Regions from separate parts of the Brevibacillus sp. NRS-1366 genome, predicted to be linked through region 1. Evidence: riboswitches for the same ligand, from Rfam matches in the RefSeq annotation. Region 1 holds a riboswitch; each other region holds the start of a gene.
What was found. Region 1 has a riboswitch for cyclic di-AMP ahead of kdpF (K(+)-transporting ATPase subunit F). Riboswitches for the same ligand answer to the same signal wherever they lie in the genome.
Positions count from the first base shown of each region.

Region 2: it holds a riboswitch for cyclic di-AMP, as region 1 does, so the genes downstream of both, ACIFQN_RS17120 (CAP domain-containing protein) here and kdpF (K(+)-transporting ATPase subunit F) in region 1, are expected to answer to the same signal.
Region 3: it holds a riboswitch for cyclic di-AMP, as region 1 does, so the genes downstream of both, ACIFQN_RS33720 (C40 family peptidase) here and kdpF (K(+)-transporting ATPase subunit F) in region 1, are expected to answer to the same signal.
Region 4: it holds a riboswitch for cyclic di-AMP, as region 1 does, so the genes downstream of both, ACIFQN_RS24835 (ABC transporter ATP-binding protein) here and kdpF (K(+)-transporting ATPase subunit F) in region 1, are expected to answer to the same signal.

Region 1 is NZ_JBITPN010000020.1:34,196-38,805, forward strand. Features, by position in the region: gene ACIFQN_RS13800 (copper ion binding protein) at 5-205, shown strand; gene ACIFQN_RS13805 (DUF2294 domain-containing protein) at 274-642, opposite strand; cyclic di-AMP (ydaO/yuaA leader) riboswitch at 1,100-1,244, shown strand; gene kdpF (K(+)-transporting ATPase subunit F) at 1,702-1,776, shown strand; gene kdpA (potassium-transporting ATPase subunit KdpA) at 1,807-3,480, shown strand; gene kdpB (potassium-transporting ATPase subunit KdpB) at 3,524-4,610, shown strand, end outside.
Region 2 is NZ_JBITPN010000022.1:105,469-110,078, reverse strand. Features, by position in the region: gene ACIFQN_RS17130 (homoserine dehydrogenase) at 1-511, shown strand, start outside; gene ACIFQN_RS17125 (hypothetical protein) at 630-806, shown strand; gene ACIFQN_RS17120 (CAP domain-containing protein) at 869-1,633, opposite strand; cyclic di-AMP (ydaO/yuaA leader) riboswitch at 1,641-1,790, opposite strand; gene ACIFQN_RS17115 (rhodanese-like domain-containing protein) at 1,850-2,191, opposite strand; gene ACIFQN_RS17110 (cold-shock protein) at 2,616-2,819, shown strand; gene ACIFQN_RS17105 (TetR-like C-terminal domain-containing protein) at 2,954-3,169, opposite strand; gene ACIFQN_RS17100 (SDR family NAD(P)-dependent oxidoreductase) at 3,171-3,932, shown strand; gene ACIFQN_RS17095 (phosphotransferase family protein) at 4,161-4,610, shown strand, end outside.
Region 3 is NZ_JBITPN010000061.1:59,913-64,522, forward strand. Features, by position in the region: gene ACIFQN_RS33710 (sensor histidine kinase) at 1-462, opposite strand, end outside; gene ACIFQN_RS33715 (response regulator transcription factor) at 463-1,182, opposite strand; gene ACIFQN_RS33720 (C40 family peptidase) at 1,401-1,928, opposite strand; cyclic di-AMP (ydaO/yuaA leader) riboswitch at 1,936-2,073, opposite strand; gene ACIFQN_RS33725 (LiaF transmembrane domain-containing protein) at 2,380-2,784, shown strand; gene ACIFQN_RS33730 (PspA/IM30 family protein) at 2,875-3,576, shown strand; gene ACIFQN_RS33735 (class I SAM-dependent methyltransferase) at 3,669-4,247, shown strand; gene liaF (cell wall-active antibiotics response protein LiaF) at 4,262-4,610, shown strand, end outside.
Region 4 is NZ_JBITPN010000036.1:100,392-105,001, reverse strand. Features, by position in the region: gene ACIFQN_RS24850 (ABC transporter permease) at 1-379, opposite strand, end outside; gene ACIFQN_RS24845 (osmoprotectant ABC transporter substrate-binding protein) at 394-1,296, opposite strand; gene ACIFQN_RS24840 (ABC transporter permease) at 1,312-1,962, opposite strand; partial or broken gene ACIFQN_RS24835 (ABC transporter ATP-binding protein) at 2,041-2,766, opposite strand; cyclic di-AMP (ydaO/yuaA leader) riboswitch at 2,977-3,109, opposite strand; gene ACIFQN_RS24830 (AEC family transporter) at 3,311-4,204, opposite strand; gene ACIFQN_RS24825 (sigma 54-interacting transcriptional regulator) at 4,296-4,541, opposite strand.

The DNA.
Region 1 (4,610 bases):
GAGAATGAAAAACATCACATTGAACGTAGAGGGAATGTCTTGCAATCATTGCGTAAACACCGTTGAAAAAACACTGAAAGAGCTGGGAGCAGAAGGCAAAGTAAACCTGGCAGCCAAAACGGTAGAAGTTGCTTACGACGAAAACGGTGTTACTCTGGAAGCGATCAAGGAAGCGATCGAAGAACAAGGCTACGACGTCGTCTAAAACGGATCATAAAGCTGAAGAAGCTCCTACCCGAAACACCGATCGGGCAGGAGCTTTTTTAAAATAGATTACGCTAGCAATTTCTCCAAATCTTTGTCCAGTACATAAACCTCGATCCTCTCGCCCATTTTTGTACTGATATCGCTATGACTGGACAGGACCTTGCATCCGGTCAGCTTTTCTACGATTTCTTCGGATTCCTCGCTATACATTTCACGCAGTACCTCGCGCATCTCTTTTACGATCCGACGTCCTTTATCGTGACTGGACAGGTGTTTTTCTTCTACGGTGAGGACGCCCTTGAAGCGCACAATCACCATATCACCGACAATGTATGTCTTGGACTCCTGCGGTCCACGCCCAATCAAATCACGTTGGAATTTGATAAAAGCTTCGCTAATTTCTGCTTCAAGCTTTTTTTTGTTAGAGATGGGCAACCGTAATTCCTCCCATGAATCATTTCCTTGTACGATCGGGCGCGACGAGGGTCCTGCCTGCGCCAAAAAGACTTGTCTGGCTTGCTAAACTTTCCGGAACGCATAACAAAGTGCTTCAGCGTCCGCATCCAGTATTACTTCGGTAAAACCTTCCGCTAAAACACGGTCGCTTCTCCTTGAGGAGGCCTCGATAGAGGTTTTTTTATATTGCTTTATCTTACTTAGCAGCTGGCGAGACTGTCAACAAGGATGGCGCGAAGTGATTTTTCACTTGAGACAATCAACCGGCTTCCAAATGAAAACGCGAGAGAATCCATGAAATATCGTGAGCGGATGAGGCCTGACGGGGTTAAATCGCTTACATCAATAAAGAATGAACAAATCGTGCAAAAAAGCCAGAAACAGAACATTAACAACGGATTATGCCGGACGTATAATGAGACTCGTAACCAACAATTGCAGATCTTGGCCTAATCCCGAGGCACTCGGGAACGGAGGACCCAATTACGTAGGGGTTAATTCCACGAATTTGTGGAAGGGATGAGAAACTCTTTCGCCATCCTACCCGTCAGCTAACTTCGTAGGCTAAAGCGAGGGAGGTCTAAAGACCGCCTATTTGAGGAGGCCTTTTTTGTTATCTGATTTAGATGGCAAGAGGTTTTACTCGAAATATTTTGCAGGTCTTTTCGTTATGCCCAAAAAAGAATAAGCTGTTTTCGCGAAAAAGGAAACGGGAGACAAAACGCAAAGAGGGCAACATCATTGTCGGCTGGGCGTTAGGTAGACCAATGAGTACTTTTTCTCCGATAAACGATCGTTTTGCCGCTGGATGTGGGCGAGTTTCTTCGTCTATGCCATCTTATGCCGGTCATCTGTGACGATCTACGGGGAATGGGTAAGCATTGGTCTATTTTTATTTCGGGTAGGCCAAACAGGAAAAGGAGGTATAACAATGGATGTCGTTTCCATACTGCTCTTGGCCCTTTCATTCGGGGTATTTTTTGCACTCATCAAATTTTGTGATGCTGTAGTAAATGAACAGGGAGGGAAAGAAAAATGATGGTGCTCCTGATTATCGTGGCTGGTCTTGCACTGTATTTGTGCCATGCACTGATCTACCCGGAAAAATACTAACGATTCATATTGAGGTTAGGAGGAGCTGTCGTGGATTTTTTACAAATGGCGTTGGTTTTGGTGGTACTGCTGATTCTGGCGATACCGATGGGACGATATCTGGCTCGTGCGTTTTCACTGGATGCGACGAGTCTGGACTCTCTATTTGGCTGGCTGGAAAAGGGGATTTACAAGCTTTCCGGGATTCGCATGGCAGACATGACCTGGAAGCAATACGCGGTAGCTGTTCTGATGAGCAATATGGCCATGGTTGCAGTCGCTTATGTGTTGCTTCGCCTGCAGGGAGTGCTGCCTGGCAATCCAAGCGGGATCGCTGCGATGGACCCTCTGCTGTCGTTCAACACGGCAGTGAGTTTTGTGACGAATACCAATCTTCAGCATTATAGCGGCGAGAGCGGACTGTCTTACCTTTCGCAAATGATAGTGATTATTTACCTGATGTTTACGACGCCTGCTACTGGGATCGCTGTTGTCATGGCTTTCATGCGCGGGCTGACAGGTCAACGCAGCATCGGCAACTTTTATGTCGACCTGGTCCGGGCGCATACGCGGGTACTGCTACCTTTGGCTATTGTGATGACGCTGCTGCTCGTAGCACAGGGCGTACCGCAAACGATGGAGCCGACAGCGACTGCGACAACGATTAGCGGTGCAGAGCAGCAGATCGCTCGCGGCCCTGTCGCCTCCCTCGTAGCTATCAAGCATTTGGGGACAAACGGCGGCGGATTCTTCGGGGTGAATTCATCCCATCCGTTTGAAAATCCAACACCGTGGACCAACGTGCTGGAGATCCTTTCGATGTTTCTCATACCAGCGTCGCTGCCTCTAGCTTTTGGGCATATGGCAAAAAGCAATAGACAAGGGTGGATCATCTTTGGCGCGATGGGAGCGATGTTCCTGGTCTTTCTGGCTACGGCCTACACCAATGAGATCAATGGGAATCCAGCTTTGCAGCGGGCAGGATTGTCCCAAGTGATGGGCAGCATGGAAGGCAAGGAAGTACGTTTTGGCATTGCCCAAAGTGCCCTGTTTACCGCAGTCACGACAGCAGCAACGACCGGGACCGTCAACAATATGCACGATACACTGACGCCACTTGGTGGATTGGTGCCTTTGGGTGAAATGATGCTCAACTGCGTATTTGGGGGAGACGGGGTAGGTACCGTCAACATCCTGATGTACGCCATCCTGGCTGTCTTTATCGCCGGGCTGATGGTAGGGCGAACACCTGAATTTTTGGGACGCAAGATCGAGGGTAAAGAGATGAAGCTGATTGCGATCACGATTCTCGCTCATCCATTGATTATTTTGGCTCCTACCGCGATTGCAATGGCGACAGATATGGGAACGGCAGGCATCAGCAACCCCGGGTTTCACGGCATTTCTCAGGTGCTGTATGAATTCACCTCTTCGGCAGCCAACAACGGCTCTGGTTTTGAAGGATTGAGGGATAACACGCCTTTCTGGAATATTTCCACAGGTCTGGTCATGCTGTTCGGTCGTTATGTCTCGATTATAGCGATGCTGGCAGTGGCGGGATCACTGCTCGTCAAAGTGCCGGTGCCGGAGACGATGGGGACGCTGCGTACGGATAACCATGTATTCTTGGTGATTTTGATTGCCACTGTGGTGATCGTAGGGGCCCTGACCTTTTTACCTGTGCTTGCATTAGGTCCTGTCGCTGAGTGGCTGACCCTGCGATAACGGCTGCTTATCTCGCGAAACTAGAGGCAAAGGAGATATTTCGATGAGTAGAACGCGCACAGTAGCGCTTCCAAAAGATTTATACCGACAGGCGTTTGTTGCGTCTTTCAAAAAACTGGACCCACGAGTAATGATGAAAAACCCGGTCATGTTTGTGGTAGAGGTAGGGTTTGTCATTACACTCCTCCTCACGCTTCTCCCTAATCTGTTCGGAGGGGTATCAGACCCTGTTAATAACGGTGTCGTCAGTCTGATTCTGTTCGTGACGATTTTGTTTGCCAACTTCGCTGAGGCATTGGCGGAGGGGCGAGGTAAGGCACAGGCGGCAAGCCTCAAGAAAACCAAACAAGATACAAAAGCGCGCAGGGCTATGAAAGACGGCTCATTCCAAATGGTCAGCTCGACACAGCTGCGAAAAGGCGATCTGGTCCTTGTAGAAACGGGCGAGATCATCCCTAGCGACGGAGAAATTGTCTGGGGAGTCGCTTCTGTCGACGAGTCTGCGATTACAGGGGAATCTGCCCCTGTGATCAAGGAAGCGGGTGGAGACTTCAGCTCTGTTACGGGAGGTACGCGTGTCGTAAGTGACAGCATCCGAGTGCGTGTGACGACTGATCCTGGAGAATCGTTTCTGGATCGCATGATTTCACTGGTCGAGGGAGCCAAGCGGCAAAAGACCCCCAATGAAATTGCTCTCAATACCCTGCTCGTCAGTCTTACGCTCATTTTCCTGATTGTCTGCACGACCTTGTCGCCGATTGCGGCATACGTGCATGCAGCGATCCCTGTCGCGACATTGGTTGCGCTGCTTGTCTGCTTGATTCCGACTACCATTGGGGGACTCTTGTCCGCGATCGGAATTGCCGGGATGGACCGTGTCACGCAGTTTAACGTGATTGCGATGTCCGGGAAGGCGGTGGAGGCATCGGGAGACATCAACACGATCATTCTCGATAAAACGGGGACGATTACATTTGGGAACCGGATGGCTGCCGAATTCGTGAAGGTAGGCAAGACCAGTCAGGAGCAGTTGAACAAAACAGCAGCACAGAGCTCGATTTACGATGAAACACCAGAAGGGCGCTCGATCATTGAGCTGGCGAAAAAGCATGGCCTCGAATCAGCACAGC
Region 2 (4,610 bases), on a different contig from region 1:
AAAAGCGGTCGAGGGTATTTTTACAGGCACAACGAATTTTGTTCTAACCAGCATGATAGAGCAAGGGATTTCCCAAGAAGAAGCTATAAAAATGGCGCAGCAAATGGGGATTGCCGAGCCCGATCCTTCCTATGATATAGATGGTTGGGATACGGCATGCAAAGTGACCATTCTCGCTAATGCAGCGTTTGGGGCCCAATTGCAATTGACAGATATCCCGAGGATGAGCGTCAAAGATGTGACTTTGGAACAAATAAGTACGTGGAAAAAAGAAGGCAAGATTCCGAAACTGATTGGAAGCATTCGCAAGATTGGCGATGAAATCGTTGCATCGGTCATCTTGCAAGCAGTAGGTTCCTCCCATCCTTTTGCAAATGTCAAGGGATCGACCAAAGCCATCCGCGTCGAAACAGATGTAATGGGAGATTTATTGGTTATTGGAGGAAAATCAGACCCGGTTGCAGCCGCAGCCGCTGCACTCAAAGACTTTGAGCATATTATTTGCAAATAAGGCTTCATTCATGAGCGTTTCGGATCAGCTTCCATCGTTTTTCGTGGATGTGTGTTTTGCTTTCGCCCATACTAAAAAGGCAACAAAGGTTAAAACGAGTGCGAGGAGGCCGAACGGAATGAATAAGCATTCTGATTTCAACGCTGAGATGCAGCAGGTATCTGCTTACCCTACCAAACAAGAAGTGGGTCAGGAAGAGGTAGCACTCCTGGATGAACAGGATGATTGCTGCACACCGCAGTCAAGCTGCTGCACTCCACAGAAAAATGAGGCTTCCAAAGCACAACAAAAGTAATGGAAACAAAAAGAAAGCCGGGCTCTCTATGATAGAGAAGCTCGGCTTTCGTCATTTTTGTTTTACCCGATAAACTCTTGTACCCAGTAGCCGTTTGTGATACCGACTCCGATTTTTGTGAATGCAGGATTCATAATGTTTTGGCGGTGGCCTTCACTATTCATCCACTGGTTCATAACTTCTTCTGGGCTGCGTTGGCCCATTGCGATGTTTTCACCTGCAGTCATAAAGGAGATTCCAAACTGCTTCATCATGTCAAACGGAGAACCGTAGGTAGGGCTCGTATGGTCAAAATAGTTATTGTTCGACATATCGGCAGCTTTGGCAAGTGCTACTTTGGACAATGCAGCGTCCATTTGAACTGGCTTGAGACCCGCTTTTGCACGTTCTTGATTCACCAGATCCGCTACTTGTTTAGCAAAATCAGATGCTTTTGCCTGAGTGTTTTGCTCAGCAGGTGCCGGTGCTGGTTGCGCCTGGTTATTTACAGGTGCTTGTGCCTTAGTGGGTGCTTGTTGAACAGGTGCTTGTTGAACAGGCGCTTGTTGAACAGGTTGGGCAAAAGCTTGCTTCGGTGCGAACTGTACGCAATTAATCGGATTCAATTGCTGTTTTTGTTGACCAGCAAATTGCGAAAACAGCGGCATAGAAGCTTGATATGGTTGTTTTTGCATTTGCATCTGCTGCATAAAAGGAATCATTTGATATTGAAAGTTCGATTGAACCGGGCAATTCGTAGAAGCAGCAGAAGCAGAGGTGGAAAAGCCTGTTAGGGCCAAGCCCAATCCTAGAGTCATGGCCATAGTAATGGTACCAATGCGTTTCATCTTCACATCGTCTCCTTTTTTTGGCCTACGAGGTTAGTTGTCGGATTCGGATTGAGGAAACAACCCGTCGCCAATGGCGATTCACCCCATGCGGATGTATCCGCAAAAAAAGTCCCCCGCACTTCCATGCGACTGGAAGTTTCGGCGTTTTATTTGGCATGACCCAGAATATCAGACTATCCCACCCGAAATAAAGGAGTAATATTTGGTAGCTCGTTATACTTTGCTGCTGCTATCTTCGTTCCAGGCAGTGACTCCGCCCAGTAGCGCCGTGGCTTTATACCCTTTTTCCCGTAGCAGAGCGGCAGCCTTTTGTGCTTTGTTTCCAGTTGTGCAAATCGTTACAATCTGCACATTTTCCAATTGTCTTGCAGTTTCCTCATCAAATAGATAGTCCTGTTCCTTCATAGAAAGATAGGGGACATTCTTAGTAGGCGCTTTTTCACTGTGAATACTGCCCATCAGGAACTTGTCGTTGTCACGAACATCTAGTAAAATTAGGGGAAAGTCGTTGTCTAACATCTGTTTTAATGCTTTACAATTGAGCGTTTCGGTCATCAATTTTAATCCCTCCTACACCTATTGTACCAGACGTACGATAGCTTCCGGAGGGTAGACAGATATTGATTTAATTGGACAACCATGGTAGAATAAAGTTGCTACTTGAAAAAATCGAGCCCTAAATTCATCGAGGTGTATGCTCATGGATTACGTTTTTGAATCCCCGATTCACACTGGCGCGGTCATCGGAGCCGCAAGGATGGAAGAGAGGAAGGGCTTTCGTTGTTTTAGGTTTTCAAAAAGCTATAACATTGCAGTTCCGTCTTACGACAATCGCATATTATGGGAGTAGGTATTTTTCACATATTATGAAGGAATATCGCTTCACCACTAAGGGGTATTTCTTCATGATATGTGAGCTTTATTTGCTTCGGTAAATATGACTAGCATATTCAAATTGACTTTTTGGAGGTTTTTTTAAATGCAAACGAACGGAACAGTAAAATGGTTTAACGCAGAAAAAGGTTTCGGTTTCATTCAAGTAGAAGGTGGAGACGATGTATTCGTACACTTCAGCGCAATCCAAGGCGACGGTTTCAAAACTTTGGATGAAGGTCAACGCGTTCAATTCAACATCGTTCAAGGCAACCGTGGCCCACAAGCTGAGAACGTAGTAAAACTGTAAGTCTCCTTTTAAAAAAAACTGTTCGTTAACGGGCAGTTTTTTTACTTATAACAAATAAATGCTTACCAAAACCAACCAAGGCTTTGTTTGACAAAGCTTTAGTTGGTTTTTTCTTTTTATTGATGGTGACTTAGTTAAAATGGATTGTTTACATAAGGCCCTTTGGTTGCGATCAGAAGTAAGTTGCTGGCCATGTATTTGGGTGAATAGTTCATGTCGTTTTCCAGCCACCAGATCAATACACCCAAAAAAGCTGATGTGGTATAGCGGATGACTATTTCTTTGGGGACGGTCAGCTGATGATCGTTTGCTAATACGTTAGACAATCCATTTTGAACAAATTCACTCAAGATGTCCTGTAACTTCGTAATAAAGTGGGGAAAAGTGGTCATTATTACCGGAGCAGCGATGGGACAAGGAGCTGCTGAGGCAAAAATGTTTGCGCAGGAAGGCGCGAGTGTGGTAGCCACTGATATGCAAGAAACAAAGCTGCAAGAGGTTGTTTCGGAAATTACGAATGCTGGCGGCAAGGCTATAACTGTCAAACATGATGTTGCTTCTGAAACGGACTGGCAAAATGTTGTTAAAAAAGCGGTTCATGCTTTTGGTAAAATAGATGTATTGGTTAATAATGCAGGAGTAAGCACAGACAAGAAATTGGAGCAGTTCGATGTGGACCATTGGAACAAAGTACTGAACATCAACTTGACTGGTTGTATCATGGGAATGAAATATGTGGTACCTGAAATGAAAAAAGTAGGTGGCGGCTCGATCATTCATATTTCTTCTATTGCTGGTCTGGTGGCTTTAAACTATACGAATGCATATACTGCTTCGAAAGGGGCTTTGCGCGCTCTGGCCAAAGCTTCAGCTGTTGAACTGGCACCGGACAACATCCGTGTGAATTCTGTTCACCCTGGTATTATTGTTACCCCAATGATTCAAGAAGCATTGGACCAAGGTGCTCAGCAAATGTTTGAGATGGGAACACCACTGCCGCGGTTGGGGAAACCAGAAGATATTGCTTATGGAGTCCTTTTCCTTGCATCTGATGAATCAAGCTTTGTGACTGGTACCGAGATGGTCATTGATGGTGGATGGACAGCTCGATGAAATAGGAAGGAAAGGCGTTGGGATTGATAATCCCGACGCTTTTTTTGCTTGTACTATCGGAAAGTATAGAAATGTTAATGAAAATAGTATAAGGGCAACTAAGGCTTCGCCTGCGCCAGAGGCTTGGCGCAGCCAAGTTTTCTAAAAAATGTTTGAGTTCACGGATTCCAATTATTGTAAGGTGTTAGTATAATCAGTCTGTTGGATGCTGCATACGAGGGGGACATCATGCTGGATTGGTTAGAACAGTTGCAAAAGGAAGTGCGATCTCTTCAAAACGCGGTGCGGATCGAGAAGATTCTGAAAGGCTTTTCTACAGATGAGAAGTATCGGATCGACATGGTTAATGGAGAAAAACGCCTGCTTCGCGTCTCCAGCCTGGAGCAGCGGGAGCAAAAGAAAGCTGAATTTGAGATCTTGCAGACCATAGAGTCTTATGGAGTAAATGCGTCTTTACCAATTGAATTCGGGGTGTGGGAAGATCGCGGGCTTTGTTTCATGGTTCTCTCCTATTTGGAGGGGGAGGATGCTCGTGATATGCTGCCGGGTTTGCCGCAAAACCTACAGTTCGATATCGGGTACCGAGCCGGTCAGGATCTGGCCAAGATGCATCAACTGGAAGCTCCCTCCATCATCACACCTTGGTTTGACCGATGCGTCCAAAAGCATCGAAGATAC
Region 3 (4,610 bases), on a different contig from region 1:
CGTCGTAGACATGATGTCATAGTCATCTGTGTAGAAATAAATGACAATTTCCCCTTCGCGTGGCGGCTCCTGCTGGAAATGGTATTCCGCAACTGATTTAAGCTCGCTCTTTTTCGGGGTTACTCGGTTTGAATTGTTCGAGGGAACTTTTAAATCGTACGCTTGCGAGGTTTTGCTGTAGATCGTATTGCCATTGGCGTCCTTGATTACCATTCGGTACATGACGTCTTCTGGCAGTTGTTTCTCCAGTTCTTGGCGCTCGGTGGGATCTTTAAAGTTGCTCGTGCGCAATAACTGATTGAGTAGCACTTTTTCCGCTGCTTCCTTTTCATACTGGTACTGATTGTGTCGGTCATTTTTCAGCTGGTCGACAATGATGTCCTGGAAGACGAATTTAAATAAAAGGATATTGAGCGTAATCAAAGCGATAAACGAGAGAAACAGTTTATTGCGCAAACTCATTTATAGCTTCTCCCCAATGAATACGTAGCCTGTCCCCCATTGTGTTTTGATGAACTGGCGATTCGTTTCCAGTTTTTCGCGCAGGTTTTTGATGTGAACGGTCACGGTATTGAGAGAGCCGTAGCCATAGCCCCAGACCCGATCGTAGATTTGCTCGCGCGTAAACACGATACCGGCATTTTCCGCTAAAAACGTAAGCAATTGAAATTCCTTGGTAGACAGCTCGATCTTTTCATTGCTGACATAGACGGAATAGGTTTCTTTATGAATTTCGAGATCCTTGAATTTCAGTACCGTAATCGGCGAGTTGGCCGATTCCTTATCCGGCGCCTCCTCCGTATGCTTGCGAATGCGCTCGTAGCGGCGCAAATGGGCACGGATACGGGCAAGCAGCTCTTCTGTGTCAAATGGCTTGGTAATGTAATCATCTGCCCCGATTTCAAAGCCGACGACCTTGTCCACCGCTTTTCCTTTCGCGGAAAGAAACAGGATCGGCAAATCCCACTCCCGGCGAATTTGCGAACAAAGCTCGTAGCCGCTCATATTGGGCATCATGATATCGAGCAAGATCAGATTCGGACGATGACCCTGGTTTAATAGTTTGAGCGCATCTTCGCCATTCTCGGCAGAGGACACCTGAAAGCCTTCGTTTTCCAATATATCTTCAAGCAGTTCAATAATCTCCAGATTGTCATCAACAATTAAGATGTGATCCTTCACCGGTATACCCCCAGTTACTTCTATTAATAAGGAAGTAAGTAATAAGTAAATTACGATTTACCCTTGTCTATCATAACATGCTTTGACCGGAAGAAGGCAAGTATACCCCGATTCATCAGCATATACTTATAAGTAAGGTCACCTCTTGACACCAGGTACTAAATTTCGTCAGAAAAAGCCAGAGACGCGAAGTCCCTGGCTCTTATTTTTTTGCCGAACTACTTTTGAGTTGCTTGATCTTCCGGCAACGATGCAGCTTGCACCGCTTTTTCCTTTTTCGGAGCTTCAGCCTTTGCTTCTAGAACAGGTGTGCTGACGCGCTTGGCACCAACATAACGCTTGCTCCAGTAGTAGGGATCGTTCAACTTGGTGTTGACGACTCCACGACCAGTTTCCGAGTGCACGAATGTGCCGTTCCCGATGTAGATGCCTACGTGTGAAATGCTGCGCCCATTTGTGTTGAAGAAGACAAGATCGCCTGGTTGAAGATCTTTCTTGGCAACTGTCTCTCCCACTTCATATTGAGCAGCAGAATTGTGCGGCAGCTCTACACCTAACGCATCAAATACGTAGCGTGTGAAACCGGAGCAGTCAAAGCCCTTTTTGGACATGCCCGACGATTTGTAAGGGACACCGTACAGATCGCTAACTACATCAGTTAGGGATGTACTCTCTGCAGCTTGTGCAGCGCCGGCCCCCATCGCCAGCAATCCAGCCATAAATAAAGATACTACCAACTTGCGCAAAAGAAACTGCTCCTCTCATTGAGCCTACGAGGTTAGCTGAAGGGTTCGGTCGAAAGGACTCCCTAGACTGCCGTGATACACAGCCATTCACCCCAAAAACATGGTTCCCCCGTTTCCGCCAGGCGGAACTCGGCTATTTTCGATGTTTTTTTACACGCATACTCAACAGAGATTCTACGGTTGTCCAATATTTCCTCTTTTTCGATGGTTTGTTCACAATTCCGCCACAATATTTTGTCTGATGGCGTAACGTTTTGGCTGGGAAATGTAAGCTCTCATTCGGCATAGTCCGCCCCATCAGCTCGTCCGATTTGGGCAGGAAACGTTCTCCGTCCAAGGACGGAGGGAAAAACCAACCGCTCGCCCGTTATGGGGAGCCTACGCTTGGGGATACAATAAAGCCATAAGGTCGACCTGCACCACATAAATGGCGATTGGAGGTAAGCAAAAGATGAGCGAACGGTCTGGAAAGATACTGCTCGGGCTGGTTCTGCTGCTGATTGGCGGCCTTGTTCTCTTGGACCAGTTGGGAATCGATAGCGGTGATTTGATTGGCGTGTTGATTCCCGTAGTAATCATGCTGTATGGGGCTCGCAAGGTAATGGGTAGCTCGGGGTCCCGCTTTTGGGGAGTACTCGTCTTCCTGTTCGGGCTACTAATGCTGTTTGGGAAACTACATCTGTTGTTTCACAGCATTCTAGCCATCGGGGTGATCTATTTAGGATATCGCCTCTTACGTCCCCAGCCTGAACCAAAAGAAGCACCCAAAGCTTGGGAGCGCCAGTGGGCAAAAGGAATTTTAAAGGAAGACTCGCTAGATGACTGGGAAAAAAGTGTGACTAGACGCCAGCCGTAAAGAACTTTTTGAACATGCACTGAAAAGATCTTTGTCGAATGAGCTTTTGGATGAAACTAAACGATGTGATATGATGAGGAGGAAATAAAAATGAGTATCTTTAGACGTTTGCGTGACTTGACAGTAGCTTCGGTGAATGATGCCTTGGATTCGATGGAAGACCCGGTAGTTATGCTGAACCAATACATGCGTGACATGGAAGTTGAAATCGGACAGGTGGAAGTGGCCGTAGCGCGTCAAGTTGCTTTGGAAAAGAAATTCCGCCAGCAATTGGATGAGGCCAACGCTCTCATCGAAAAACGGGATCGTCAGGTTAAGCTGGCTTTGACTGAGGGAGAAGACGAGCTTGCTCGCCGCGCTCTGGCAGACAAAAAGCAGTATGAAGGACGTGCAGCAGAATACGAAACCCTCTACTTGTCGGCTTCTGAGGCTGCCGCTCAAATGCGGGAAAAGCTTGCTGAGCTGAAAGAAGAGTTCTATAAAATGCGTGCGAAAAAGTTCACGTTGATGGCACGTGCCCAGGTAGCCCGTACGCAAAAACAGGTGAATCACGCGGTTGTCGGAATTGGCAACCAGACAGCAGGTCGTGGTTTTGCACGAATGGAAGAAAAAGTAATGCGCATGGAAGCAGAAGCGCAAATGAGTGGACAATGGCGAGGATCCAATGTGGGACATGGCTGGGAGAACGCTTTGTCAGAGCTGGAAAAAGACGATTTGGATATGGAACTCGCCAATATCAAAGCATCCTTGCAAGAGAAAAAAACACCGGTCCAGAAACCTGAGCAATCCTAATTGGACAGGAACTAGGGGACTGGGTGTAGAATAGAGTGTGGCAATTAGGCAGCCTGGATATCAGGCTGCTTTTCCCCTAGGAGGTACAATTCTTGGTAGACTTCTTGGTCTTTTTGCGACGGTTTATCGCTGAACCTGGACGCGTCGGCAGCGTTATTCCCAGCTCACGTTTTTTAAGCGCACGCATGCTCGGCGGCATCAATTGGGATTCAACTGACGTGATTCTGGAGCTGGGTCCTGGCACGGGTGCTTTTACTCACGCGATCTATCAAAACATACGTCCCGATACCCACTACGTGCTTGTGGAGCGCGATTCTCAGTTTCGGACGATGCTGCATTCCCGATTTCCCGATATACCGATCAGGGAGGAAGCAACGAGACTGAGAGAATACTTGGAGGAGCTAAATCTCAAACGGGCAGATGTGATCATATCTGGACTTCCTTTTGCGAACTTCCCGCAAGAGCTACGGACAGACATTTTAAATGAAGTACAATCCGTGCTGAAACCAGGCGGGCTGTTCATTACATTTCAATATTCGCTACAACTCCAAGCTGAGCTGCAGGCGCGTTTTTCCTGGGTTGAGACTAGCTTTACCCCTCTGAACATTCCACCTGCATTCATTTATACATGTCGTAACGGTCAGAGTGAAAACGATCGGCATGGGGCGTAAGAGAGGAGACTTCCGTGAAATTGTCCCGCTTGCATAAAATGTTGGCTGGTGTCCTGATCATTTTGACTGGGATTGGCCTTTTGTTAAATGGCATGGGTCTTATCAAGTTCGGTCTGTTCGATCTGTGGCCGATGCTCTTGGTCTACTTTGGCGTTCGCCTCTGGAGTCAGAGCAAGCGGATCGGCGGCGGCATTTTAATAAGCCTGGGAACGATCATCGCGCTTGAAATGTGGTTTGGCATCGGAATCGATGATTTGTTCCAATTAGCGGTGCCTCTGGTGTTTATCTACTTCGGCTTCCGTTTGATCCGGGGAAGAAAAGGGGAAAAAGCTTCGCGGATTGGTAAGATAACGTTGCCCAAAG
Region 4 (4,610 bases), on a different contig from region 1:
GCAGTGGCGTCATCCCCATCCCAGTTCCTGCCTCAACGAGGTTCTTGTCCACATTTTCCAGACCGGCATACGTATTTTGAATGATGGGCAAAAGCGCGTACAGCGCCAGTGCCACGATCGCCGTGCTATACCCAAGACCGAGAAAGATCATGATAATCAAGAGGAGCGACAAGGACGGAATCGTTTGAATGATATTGATGCTCGTCTGGATGATCGCGGCAACCGTCCGATTACGTGTCATAAAGACAGCCAGCGGGACTCCAATCAGAATCGCGATCAGAATCGCACTGACACTCATGTAGAGATGCTCTCCTGTCAGCTCCAGAATTTGCGTCCAGTACTTGGCCATATAGCCGATAGTCCCAACAAACAACTCCAAAGCCTCCACCTCCTTTATGGCTTGATCAAACCTTGTTCTATCAGAAACTTCTTGGCGATTTCTTCTGGATCCAGCTTTTCGATATCAGCTTGGTAGTTCAAGGCCGTCATCGTCTGCGTATTTATTTTTCCAGTCAGCTTGTTAATGACTTCGGTCAGCTCAGGGTACTGTTTTAACGTATCATTGCGAACGACTGGAGAAGCGCCATAAGGCGGGAAGAAGTGCTTATCGTCTTCCAGGGTCACCAGGTTGTACTCTTTCAAGCGTGAATCTGTGGAATAAGCCAGGACAATATCGACATCGCCTTTATCGACGGCCTTGTAGACCAAACCGATATCCATCGGAGTCGTTTTGCCAAATGCAAAGCCATATTCTTTTTTGAAAGCGGGATATCCGTCATTCGTACGCTCGAGCCACGGTGCATCGGAAGCCATATTCATCTCTTTTGCGTGCGCGGCCAGATCGGAGATTTTTTTCAGGTTGTATTTCTCAGCTATATCCTTGCGAACGGTAAAGATGTAGGTATTATCAAATCCATAAGACGGAAACCACATCTGGTCAAACTTTTCGGCAACTCCTTTTTTCACCAGATCAAAAGCTTCCTGCGGGTCCTTGCTAAACTCATTTAGTCCCAAGCTGCTGGTGATATCTGTCCCGACATAGCGAATGGCAGAAATCTGGATATCGTTGTTTTGCATGGCTTTGAGCACTACCGGTGTTCCACCGAGGCCGCCGACCAGCTCGGTCTTTATATCCGAATTCGCCTCGATCAACTGCTTCAGCATGTGTGCGATAATCGTCTGCTCCGAAGTAGCCTGATGCCCGATTTTGACGACGTTACCTCCTCCGCCGCATCCTGCTACGAGTAATGCTGATAGGACAGCCATAACCATGATACTCATCCATCTATATCTCATTCGTGTGCTTCCCCCTCAGTTTGCCCGCTTGCTCTTCAAGCCTCTGGGCGTACATAGTTTCTGAATTTTCTGCGTAATAACATCAGCAATGGTCGCGAGCAAAGCCGTTGCCAACGCTCCTGTCAAAAGCATGCTATCATTTGCAACTCCTAAACCGGTGAAAACGAGATAGCCAAGTCCCCCGCCTCCAATGACAGCGGCAAGTGTAGCCCAGCTAATCGTAAAGATAGTTGCCGTGCGAAATCCGCCCATAATAATCGAAATGGCAAGAGGCAACTCGACTTTAAACAGGATTTGCAGGCTCGTCATGCCCATTCCTCTCGCCGCTTCTTTTAAGGCCGGGTCTACCTCTCGAATGCCTGTGAACGTGTTGCGCAGCATAGGCAATAGAGAATAGAGGAACAAGGCAACAATCGCAGGCAAGACACCAATCCCGAGCAGCGGAATCATGAGTCCCAGGAGCGCGAGACTAGGAATGGTCTGCAATATATTTACAAAGCCGATCACATATTTGTTCAGCTTTTCTGTCCGTGTCAGTATGATGCCTAGTGGAACCGCGATTAAAAAACCTGCAATAACAGCAGTCAAGGAAATGTAGGTATGCTCCCAAATCAAGGACAAGATTTGTTCATGTCTCTCCATTAAAAATTGAAAGAATTCACTCATTCCAACACCCCGCTTTTATGAAATACTCCACCGGGGGAGCGCATTTTTTGGACCTTGCACATGCAGCTCCTGGACTTTTCGCAGCCTCTTGACCCCGATAAAATCAGCTACAAAATCACTGGCAGGACGCTGAAGCAAACGGTTGGGCGTATCCAGCTGAGCGACAGAGCCGTTATTCATGATGCAGATTCGATCAGAAATCTTGATCGCCTCATCCATATCATGCGTCACGAAGACGATCGTTTTCTTGATTGTTCGCTGCAAACGGACAAGCTCATCCTGCAATTGTTCCCTGCTGATCGGGTCAAGTGCGCTGAAGGGTTCATCCATCAAAATAATCGGAGGATCTGCAGCCATCGCCCGAATGACACCCACCCGCTGCTGCTGCCCTCCGCTTAATTCCGCCGGATAGCGGTCCTTGAACACCTTTGGCTCCAGCCCTACCATGTACAGCAGCTCATCTACCTTTTTTTCGTACTGAGCTTTCTCCATTTTTTTGAGTTTTGGGACCAACGCTACATTTTGCCCAATGGTCATATGCGGAAATAACCCAATCTGCTGGATCACATAGCCAATATTGCGGCGCAGCTCCACGGGATCGGCTTTGGAGATATCCGCCCCGTTAACCTCAATCCTTCCAGCAGAGGGTTCAATCAGCCGATTAATCATCTTCATCGTTGTCGTCTTTCCACAACCGCTGGGACCGATTAGAACAAACAGTTCTCCTGCCTCGATCTGAAGATCCATTCCTTTGATAATGGATACATCCCCGATGCTCTTTTCCACGTTGTGAAAGGAAATCATTCGCAACACTCCTTCTTCATTCTTTATTTATGAACAGAAAAAAGTCGACACACCCCTTGCGTCAGAAAGGCCATTTCCGGACACAAGCAAATGAGTCGACTAATCTCGAACATACAAGTATAAGAAAATTAGCTTTATTCCATGCAGACTATTGCCCAAAGTGAGCTACAGTCTTTCGCACGCAAATAAGCGGATGGAAAGAATTTGTATGCAGATTCTGCTTTAGCCGACGAGGTTAGCTGACGGGTAGGATGGCAGGTAGCATCCCTTCTGTATGCACAGAATTAACCCCAAAAATGGTTCCCCCGTTTCCGCCTGAGACGGAACTAGGCCCGGTATGTAATTATTTGGCGATACAACAAGCTTATCATTTACTTAGCACAACAACAATTTTGAAAATTCGTGATATGAACCGTTCTCATGTGGTCAGAGCCAGTTTACCGTAATAACTGGTCCTATTCGTATGAATCCTTCCACATCCTGCCTTATGCTGGCAATTAGGTCCCCGATGATCCCTGTTTTATGTTCCCTTCTGACCTACCAGCTAGTGCAAAAGGTTTAGCAAAAATGTTAATGTCCCGACACTGATTACCGTCGTGACCAAGACACTGCTGGAGACAAATTGCGGCCGCATATTAAACTGAATCGCGTAAATCGCGGTCGTCGCGGCAGATGGCATCGCAGCCAAAATCACGATAACCTTTTGCAAAAGTGGATCAATCGGGAAGAACAAACAAATCAAATAGGCCAGCACAGGAGAAGCGACTAATCGGATTACACTCGCTGCGCTAAGGCCCTGCCACTCAAATGTACTCGCCGATACATTCGCCAGCTGCATACCGAGAATGAGCATAATGACAGGGATTGCCGCCTGTGCTACGAGGTCAATCGCCTGATAGTAGCTATCCGGGATGACCACATTCCATTGTTGGAGCAAAACTGCAAGCACGACAGCATAGTTGGACGGCTGCTTGAAAATAGCCTTGAATGCCGTACCGACCCCGCCGCCGCCTCTAGAGGCAAAATAAACGCCGAACACGCCCATGATGATGGAATGAAGCACCATGATCTGTACGGCATACGTAAACCCCGCATCGCCATAAGCAAAAAGAATGATCGGTGTCCCGTAATTCCCGCTGTTCATGAATGCCGTCGACAGCATCAGTGCGCTTTCCTGCTGCTTGTCATAGTGAAACCAGCGCGCTGTCAATAGTGTGATGAGGATCAGCGCACCTAACAGGAGCATCGAAATAATGACAATGTAAAATAATTGCAAATCGAGCTGTGTTTTATAAAACGTGCGAAAAACAAGTGCAGTCGTCAAAATGTAGATCGCCAGCGTAGAGATCGGCATGAGATCCAGCTTGAAAATGCGCTGTAAAATATAGCCGCTAAGAAAAATCAGCAAGACAGGAAAAATGACTTCTAGAAAAATCATAATGAATACCTACTTCCCTAAACATTCACTACCATGAATAGTATAGCAGAGGTACCCAGAAAAATGCGGAATTATCACACTACTGCCTATATTATCCGCCTTGCCTTCGATTCTTTCTTGGCACGCAAAAAATTGATTTGTCAGGCGGAATACGACAGGACTGAGCAGAAGAAGGGGTAACACCACCGACACGCTCCACCTCCCTGTATTCAAGCGTCCACAAAAGCTTTTGCAGCAAATGCAGCGTCAGGTCTCCGATCTCATCCAAGAAGATCGTTCCATTATGGCCCTCTCGAACTACTCGCTGGGAACTTAAAAACCGTTTTAAAAATTTCAGTTGATATGGAGTTAAAATTTTTTTAATATATATTAAATGAAGTATAAAATTCTATTAGAGGAAAGGAGG